3 regions of the Colwellia sp. SU-HH01172 genome follow, and region 2 is predicted to be linked to each of the others. Evidence: predicted binding sites of a transcription regulator. Region 2 holds the regulator's gene; each other region holds the start of a gene.
What was found. The regulator FliA, encoded in region 2, starts transcription of late flagellar genes. The targets are predictions, from matches to a motif close to CTAAAGNTNNNNNNNNNNNNGCCGATA.
Positions count from the first base shown of each region.

Region 1: a site for FliA is predicted at 1,146-1,172, ahead of AC27JP_RS08425 (cytoplasmic protein). Genes of this name have one in related genera too.
Region 3: a site for FliA is predicted at 1,350-1,376, ahead of AC27JP_RS08800 (VC2046/SO_2500 family protein). Genes of this name have one in related genera too.

Region 1 is NZ_BAAJMB010000002.1:292,018-294,288, reverse strand. It holds gene AC27JP_RS08430 (glyceraldehyde-3-phosphate dehydrogenase) at 1-1,052, shown strand, start outside; gene AC27JP_RS08425 (cytoplasmic protein) at 1,251-1,451, shown strand; gene AC27JP_RS08420 (TusE/DsrC/DsvC family sulfur relay protein) at 1,500-1,832, opposite strand; gene AC27JP_RS08415 (DsrH/TusB family sulfur relay protein) at 1,829-2,125, opposite strand; gene tusC (sulfurtransferase complex subunit TusC) at 2,133-2,271, opposite strand, start outside.
Region 2 is NZ_BAAJMB010000001.1:656,990-659,260, reverse strand. It holds gene AC27JP_RS02935 (MinD/ParA family protein) at 31-873, shown strand; gene AC27JP_RS02930 (RNA polymerase sigma factor FliA) at 896-1,609, shown strand; gene cheY (chemotaxis response regulator CheY) at 1,661-2,044, shown strand; gene AC27JP_RS02920 (protein phosphatase CheZ) at 2,075-2,271, shown strand, end outside.
Region 3 is NZ_BAAJMB010000002.1:374,223-376,493, forward strand. It holds gene AC27JP_RS08790 (hypothetical protein) at 1-93, shown strand, start outside; gene AC27JP_RS08795 (YchJ family protein) at 256-744, shown strand; gene AC27JP_RS08800 (VC2046/SO_2500 family protein) at 783-1,316, opposite strand; gene AC27JP_RS08805 (ATP-binding protein) at 1,440-2,271, opposite strand, start outside.

The DNA.
Region 1 (2,271 bases), on a different contig from region 2:
TTGTACTTTACGGTTTTGGTCGTATTGGTCGTTTATTAGCGCGTTTATTGATTGAACGTGCGGGTCCTAGCTCAAAATTAAACTTGCGTGCTATTGTTATTCGCCCAGGTAAAGACGGTGACTTAGCAAAACGTGCTAGCTTACTTCGTCGTGATTCAGTACACGGTGCTTTCAACGGTAGTATTACTATCGATGAAGAAAATAATGTAATTAAAGCTAACGGTGCTTTCATTCAAGTTATTTATGCAAAATCTCCATCAGAAATTGATTACACGTCTTACGGCATTAACAACGCGTTAGTTGTTGATAATACCGGTATCTGGAGCGATGAAGATGGTTTAGGTCAACATCTTCAATCTAAAGGTGTTGCGAAAGTATTACTTACGGCACCTGCTAAAGGCGACATCAAAAATATCGTTTACGGCGTAAACGAAGATATGATTTTGGCCGAAGATAAAATTGTTTCTGCCGCTAGCTGTACAACGAATGCGATTACACCAGTATTAAAAGCATTGAACGATGAATTTGGTATTCGCAACGGTCACGTAGAAACTGTTCATTCATATACTAACGATCAAAACTTAATTGATAACTACCATCCTGCGCCTCGTCGTGGTCGTAGTGCGCCATTAAACATGGTTATTAGTACAACGGGTGCTGCAAAAGCAGTAGCGAAAGCATTGCCAGAATTAAAAGGTTTGTTAACGGGTAATGCTATTCGTGTTCCAACGCCAAACGTTTCAATGGCGATCATGAACTTGAACTTGAAAAAAGAGACAGACAAAGCAGCATTAAATGATTACCTTCGTAACATTTCTTTGAACTCTAAACTACAAAACCAAGTTGATTACACGGCGTCAACTGAAATCGTGTCGACCGATTTAGTTGGGTCACGTTACGCAGGTGTTGTTGATTCACAAGCAACTATTGTTGACGGTGATCGCGCAGTACTTTACGTATGGTATGACAACGAATTTGGTTATAGCTGTCAGGTAGTACGTGTTATGTTAGAAATGGCAGGTATTCAAGTACCAACATTGCCACTGACCTAGCTAACCGCGCGATATGCTGCGCAGTTAAACTTTAGATTCTAAAAACGCTTACCATATAGGTAAGCGTTTTTTTATGCTTTATTTCGTGAAATACTCAAGTTAACTGAATGTTGGCCGATAAATGGGGATGAATAAAGTAGTCGCTGTAATTGAATTTACATCGTTTATTTACAGTGTTTAACGTAGGAAATATCTCTAATGTCAATCGAACTCAACACAAATAACGCCGTGTCAACAAACACTGAAACGGCGCATGCAATAAAAACAGCAAATTTAACTAAGTCACAAACTGAACTAGAAGGTGAAATGGCGTTAAACTTAATCGCCTCTGCCGCGGTTGATAACATGAGTTTACCTGTTGTAGGAAATAGCGGGCAAAATATCAATATTAAAGTTTAGCGGCTATTCGTTCTAGGAAAGCCTAACGTTAAAATATCACTCGAAAAATTAAATACATCTAGCCGGCTTAGGCAAGCCGGCATATTTAGTTGCTTGTTTAGCCGGACCTTCTTTAAAAAGGCGATATAAATAGCGACTGCTGGCTTTTTCTTCGCCAAATTCCGCTTTCATCGCTTTGGTTAACGCGCGAATAGCGGGGGACGTATTGTACGTTAAATAAAAAGTCCTAACAAAACGAATCACTTCCCAGTGAGCCTCAGAAAGTTCGATATCATCGGCATTGGCAAGCAAAACCGCAACATCTTCATTCCAGTCGTTAAAATCAAGTAAGTAGCCTTGCTTGTCAGTGGCTAAAATTTTATTTTTATAGTTAATTGTCATGACCAAGTAATTGAGTTGCTGTGGTTAAAAAGTAATTCGAGTACCTCATTTAAGGTACTTGAAATAAAGGAATTGTTACCACTGCTTTGAGCACGAGCACTGGCATGTAGGCCTATAAAATGCACTTTTAGCGTTGGCTGCTTTGTTAACGCTGTAAGTAGTAAAGGGTGATTCAAATTATAACAGCCGTCATCCATTAGTAATATACTGTCTTGCGGTAAACTCATGCTCAAACATTGCGTTAACGCATTGCTACTAAAGCCTGAACTTCTAATAATGTGTAACATTGCCATAGTAAAACTAAAACCTGTAAATCATGTTGTGTTGATGTAAACGCTGGCTAAACTCTTCCCTTGCTAACACTTGAACATTATCGACATGAAAAGTTTCAGCTAAACCGCGTTCGATTAAGGATTGTTGGCAAACATAAATATTCTCA
Region 2 (2,271 bases):
ACGGCGAAGTTATATAGAGAAGTTACATAGATGATAGATCAAGCGAGTGGCTTAAGAAAAATGCAAGATTCCCAACAAATAAAAGTCATAGCCGTTTCTGGTGGTAAAGGTGGTGTTGGTAAAACCAACGTGTCACTAAATACCTCGATCTCTTTAGCAAAATTAGGTAAACGAGTATTAGTGCTCGACGCTGATTTAGGTCTTGCTAATGTTGATGTGATGTTAGGCTTACGTGTACAACGCAACTTATCACATGTTTTATCGGGTGAATGTGAACTCGACGACATTATTATTAAAGGCCCTGGCGGGATAAATATTATTCCGGCAACCTCAGGCACGCAATCTATGGTTGATCTAACGCCATCAGAACATGCTGGTCTTATTCGTGCCTTTAGTGATATGCATGCCAAATTTGATATCCTTATCGTTGATACCGCTGCTGGCATTTCCGACATGGTGTTAAGCTTCTGTCGCGCCTCACAAGACGTCTTGTTAGTGGTGTGTGATGAACCAACCTCAATTACTGATTGTTATGCTTTAATGAAATTATTAAGCCGTGATCACGGTTTGTTTAAGTTTAAAGTAGTTGCCAACATGGTACGTAGTCCAAAAGAAGGTCAGCAGTTATTTGCCAAGCTTTCAAAAGTTACCGATAGGTTTTTAGATGTAGCACTTGAACTTGTCGCTGTTATCCCCTTTGATGAAAATATTCGTAAATCTGTACGCAAACAACAGGCAATTGTTGAAGCATTTCCTGACTCACCTGCTTCAATCGGCTTTAAATCTCTTGCCAAAAATTTGATAAGTTGGCCGGTTCCTCAACAGCCTTCGGGACATTTAGAGTTCTTTATCGAGCAATTATTAGAACATTAACCAGGAAAGCGAGTGCGTTAGAGTGGTAAAATTACATGCTTATAGTGTTGATAAATCTGCTTTGTTGGAACAGCATACTGTTTTAGTAAAGCGCATTGCCTACCATTTACTTGCCCGTTTACCCGCCAGTGTTATTGTTGATGACCTTATACAATCTGGCATGATTGGACTGCTTGAAGCTTCAAATAATTTTGATAATAGCAAAGGCGCTAGTTTTGAAACCTTTGCTGGTATTCGAATTCGTGGTGCTATGCTAGACGAAATTCGCCGTGGTGACTGGGTACCGCGCTCGGTTCATAAAAATAGCCGCATGATCAGCGAAGCCATTAAAAACTTAGAAGCAGAATATGGTCGTGATGTTACAGATGCTGAAGTGTCTGAAAAACTTGAAATTTCACTAAATGAATACCATCATATGCTTAATGAAGTAAGTTCAGGTAAAATATTAGGCATTGAAGATTTAGGTGTAAGTGAAGACGCTCTTGATATGGCTGATAGTCACTGTCAAGATGATCCATACGCCAGTATTGAACATAGTGTTTTTAAAAAGTCTTTAGCTGAATGTATTTCTACTTTACCCGAGCGAGAAGCTTTAGTACTGTCACTATATTATGATGAAGAATTAAACCTTAGGGAAATAGGTCAAGTACTTGATGTAAGTGAGTCAAGAGTTAGCCAAATACATAGCCAGGCGATGCATAGATTAAAAGCTCGTATGCAATCATGGCAAAGTTAAGTAGAATAGACGTATTGTTAGAATTTTTAAATGTTCTCACCGGAGGGTGCCTTGGATAAAAATATGAAAGTACTTGTTGTTGACGATTTTTCAACGATGAGACGAATAATCAAAAATTTGTTACGTGACTTAGGTTTCACTAATATTTCAGAAGCTGATGACGGTAGTACTGCCTTACCTATGTTAAAGGAAGGTGACTACGAATTTGTTGTTACTGACTGGAACATGCCGGGTATGCAAGGGATTGATTTACTTAAAGCAATAAGAGCAGATGCGAAATTGTCTCATATTCCGGTATTAATGGTGACGGCGGAAGCGAAGAAAGAACAAATAGTAATGGCGGCACAAGCCGGCGTTAATGGTTACATTGTTAAACCGTTTACGGCAGCAACCTTAAATACCAAGCTTGATAAAATTTTTGAACGTCTTGGTTAATCATTAATATTTGCTACGCAAGGGCGTCACATGACTGTTAATACGAGTGTCAATGTTTCATTGGAACAAGCTAAGTTATTGGTTGAATATTTAGAATCTGACCAACAAGATAAAGCTAATGAACTTATCGCAGAAATTCAAAATCCGATTAATTCTGAATTGTTTGCTGAAATCGGCAAACTTACGCGTCAGTTACATGATTCCTTGAATAACTTTCAAGTGGATAC
Region 3 (2,271 bases), on a different contig from region 2:
AGTCCAGTGGAAATGAGTGAACTTTCCAGCTGTGCTAGCTTAGGAAAAACACAATGTATTGTCTTACAGCAAACGACAACAAAGCTACACTAATCACGCTATAAATATGGCCATTGAATAGTGAAATTACATGTTGAACACCTGCTCTTTTAACAAATGTTGCCTTGCAGCACATTGCCAGCAAATACATTAAAGATTAAAGCCTGTTATCGGCTATGATAAACTCGCCCTTTTAAAGTTTTACAGGATGCATACATGTTATGTCCATGCGGCTCAGAGCAAGCATTTAGCCAATGTTGCCAAATGCTTATTAGCCGAAGCATTATCGCCGAATCACCAGAGCAACTCATGCGCTCCCGTTATTCAGCCTATGCAACAAAGCAAGCTGAATATATTTTTCACACCTATGCCTGTAGCAGCCAAAAATCTCAATCTATCGACGATATTGCACACTGGGCGAGTGAAACAAAATGGCTAAAACTGGTCATTCATCACACCAGCAATGTGCAAGATAATTTAATAGAAAATAGTAATCCCCAAGTAGAGTTCTCTGCTTTCTATCTACATCAAGGGCAAATTTGGCAAATGCGCGAAAATTCTAATTTCGTTATGGAAAATGAACAGTGGCGTTATCTAGATGGCGAAGTTTCAGACAGTACTGAAATCAACAAACCTAAACGTAATGACTTGTGTTTTTGTGGTAGCAAGAAAAAATTTAAGCAATGCTGCGCGAAATCTTTTTAATATAGAAGGTCTGTGCGTTTACCTAACTCACAATACCGTTAAGCATAGGCTTGCATTAACGGTGCTTTAACTATGGTTGACTGAACGGCATTTAGCCAAGCTTTAGCGTTAAAATCAGCCCTTTTATCCGCTTGAGTTAAGTTTTGTTGCTCATGTTTTTGCTGACAATATAAGCTAGTATTTGCCAGTACTTGCTGCTCAATATGCTTTGCATCATCACGAAACGCTAACGGCTTAGGCTGCAAGGTATTTGCTAACCTTAAATGGTCTAATTGTTGCTTTTCAATAAGTTCCGCTTGGTTAAACGAGCTAAGTTCTACCATTTCAGCTAGTGCTAAAGGCGCTTCGTCAGGGAGTTGCAACTCTTTTCTTAAGAGTTCAGTTGAGGTGATTTTTTCAGGCGTTTCTGAACGTGGTAATTTGAATTGGCTGTGGGCGCGAACGTCATTAGTGAGCATGGCTAACATTAATGAAAAATCAGAACGACGCTCACTATGAACACTTTCATTAAGCTGCTCGCCTAATTGAAGTTCATGGATCAGAATGTCATTTGATAAAGCGTCTACAGCCAAAATTTTCTACTTAGTTACCACTCGTGTAATAAGTATCGGCTTGAAACTAGCTTTCTTTAGATAAAATATTAAAATAAAGTAAATTTATTTAATATTTACAATGAATTGACTACTTTTGCATCACTATACTGAGGTTTGCTTCATGGGCCAAGATAAAACGAAGCAAGCACCACCATTTTTACCATCAACAACTGAAGCACTACCACCATGCCATTCCATGATCCGACAAACAATAGCTAAACCTAGGCCGAAGCCACCCGTTTCACGATTTCTTGAAATATCACCACGGGAAAAAGCATCAAATATGGTACATTTAAAGTCGTCACAAACCCCTTCACCGTTATCAGTCACACGAATTTGACAATTATTCTCACTCTGCACAATAGAAATGTCTATCTCGCCATTGCCGTACTTAATGGCATTAGAGATATAATTGTTTAATGCTCGACTAATAAAGTGGCGATCAACATCGACTCTACTATTTCCAATGCCGTTGTTAATGGTAATGTTTTGTTCAAACTGTTGGTAATTATTGATTTGCTGTTGAACAATTTCAGTTACTGACTCTTGGGTAAAATTAAGCTCAGGTTTATCATTATCGAAACTGGCATAAATTAGCATTTCACTGATTAACTGCTCTAACTCACAAATATCTTGGCTAATAGCATTGCGATATTTTTCTTGTTTTTCTTTATCTTCGGTACACTCCAGCATTTGCAATGCAAACTTAGAGCGCGCTAGTGGTGTTCTTAACTCATGAGCCACTGCCGTAGACAATTCTTTATGGGCATCTATTAAGCGTTTTATTCGACTAGCCATTGAATTGAAAGCAATAAACATAGGAGCTGTCATAGTCGATTTTGCTTTTGGTACTTCAACATCAAAACTATCTTGGCCAAACTCAACGGCACTTTTTCGAAGTTGATCTAAATCTCGTGATAATGGCCGCAACCAA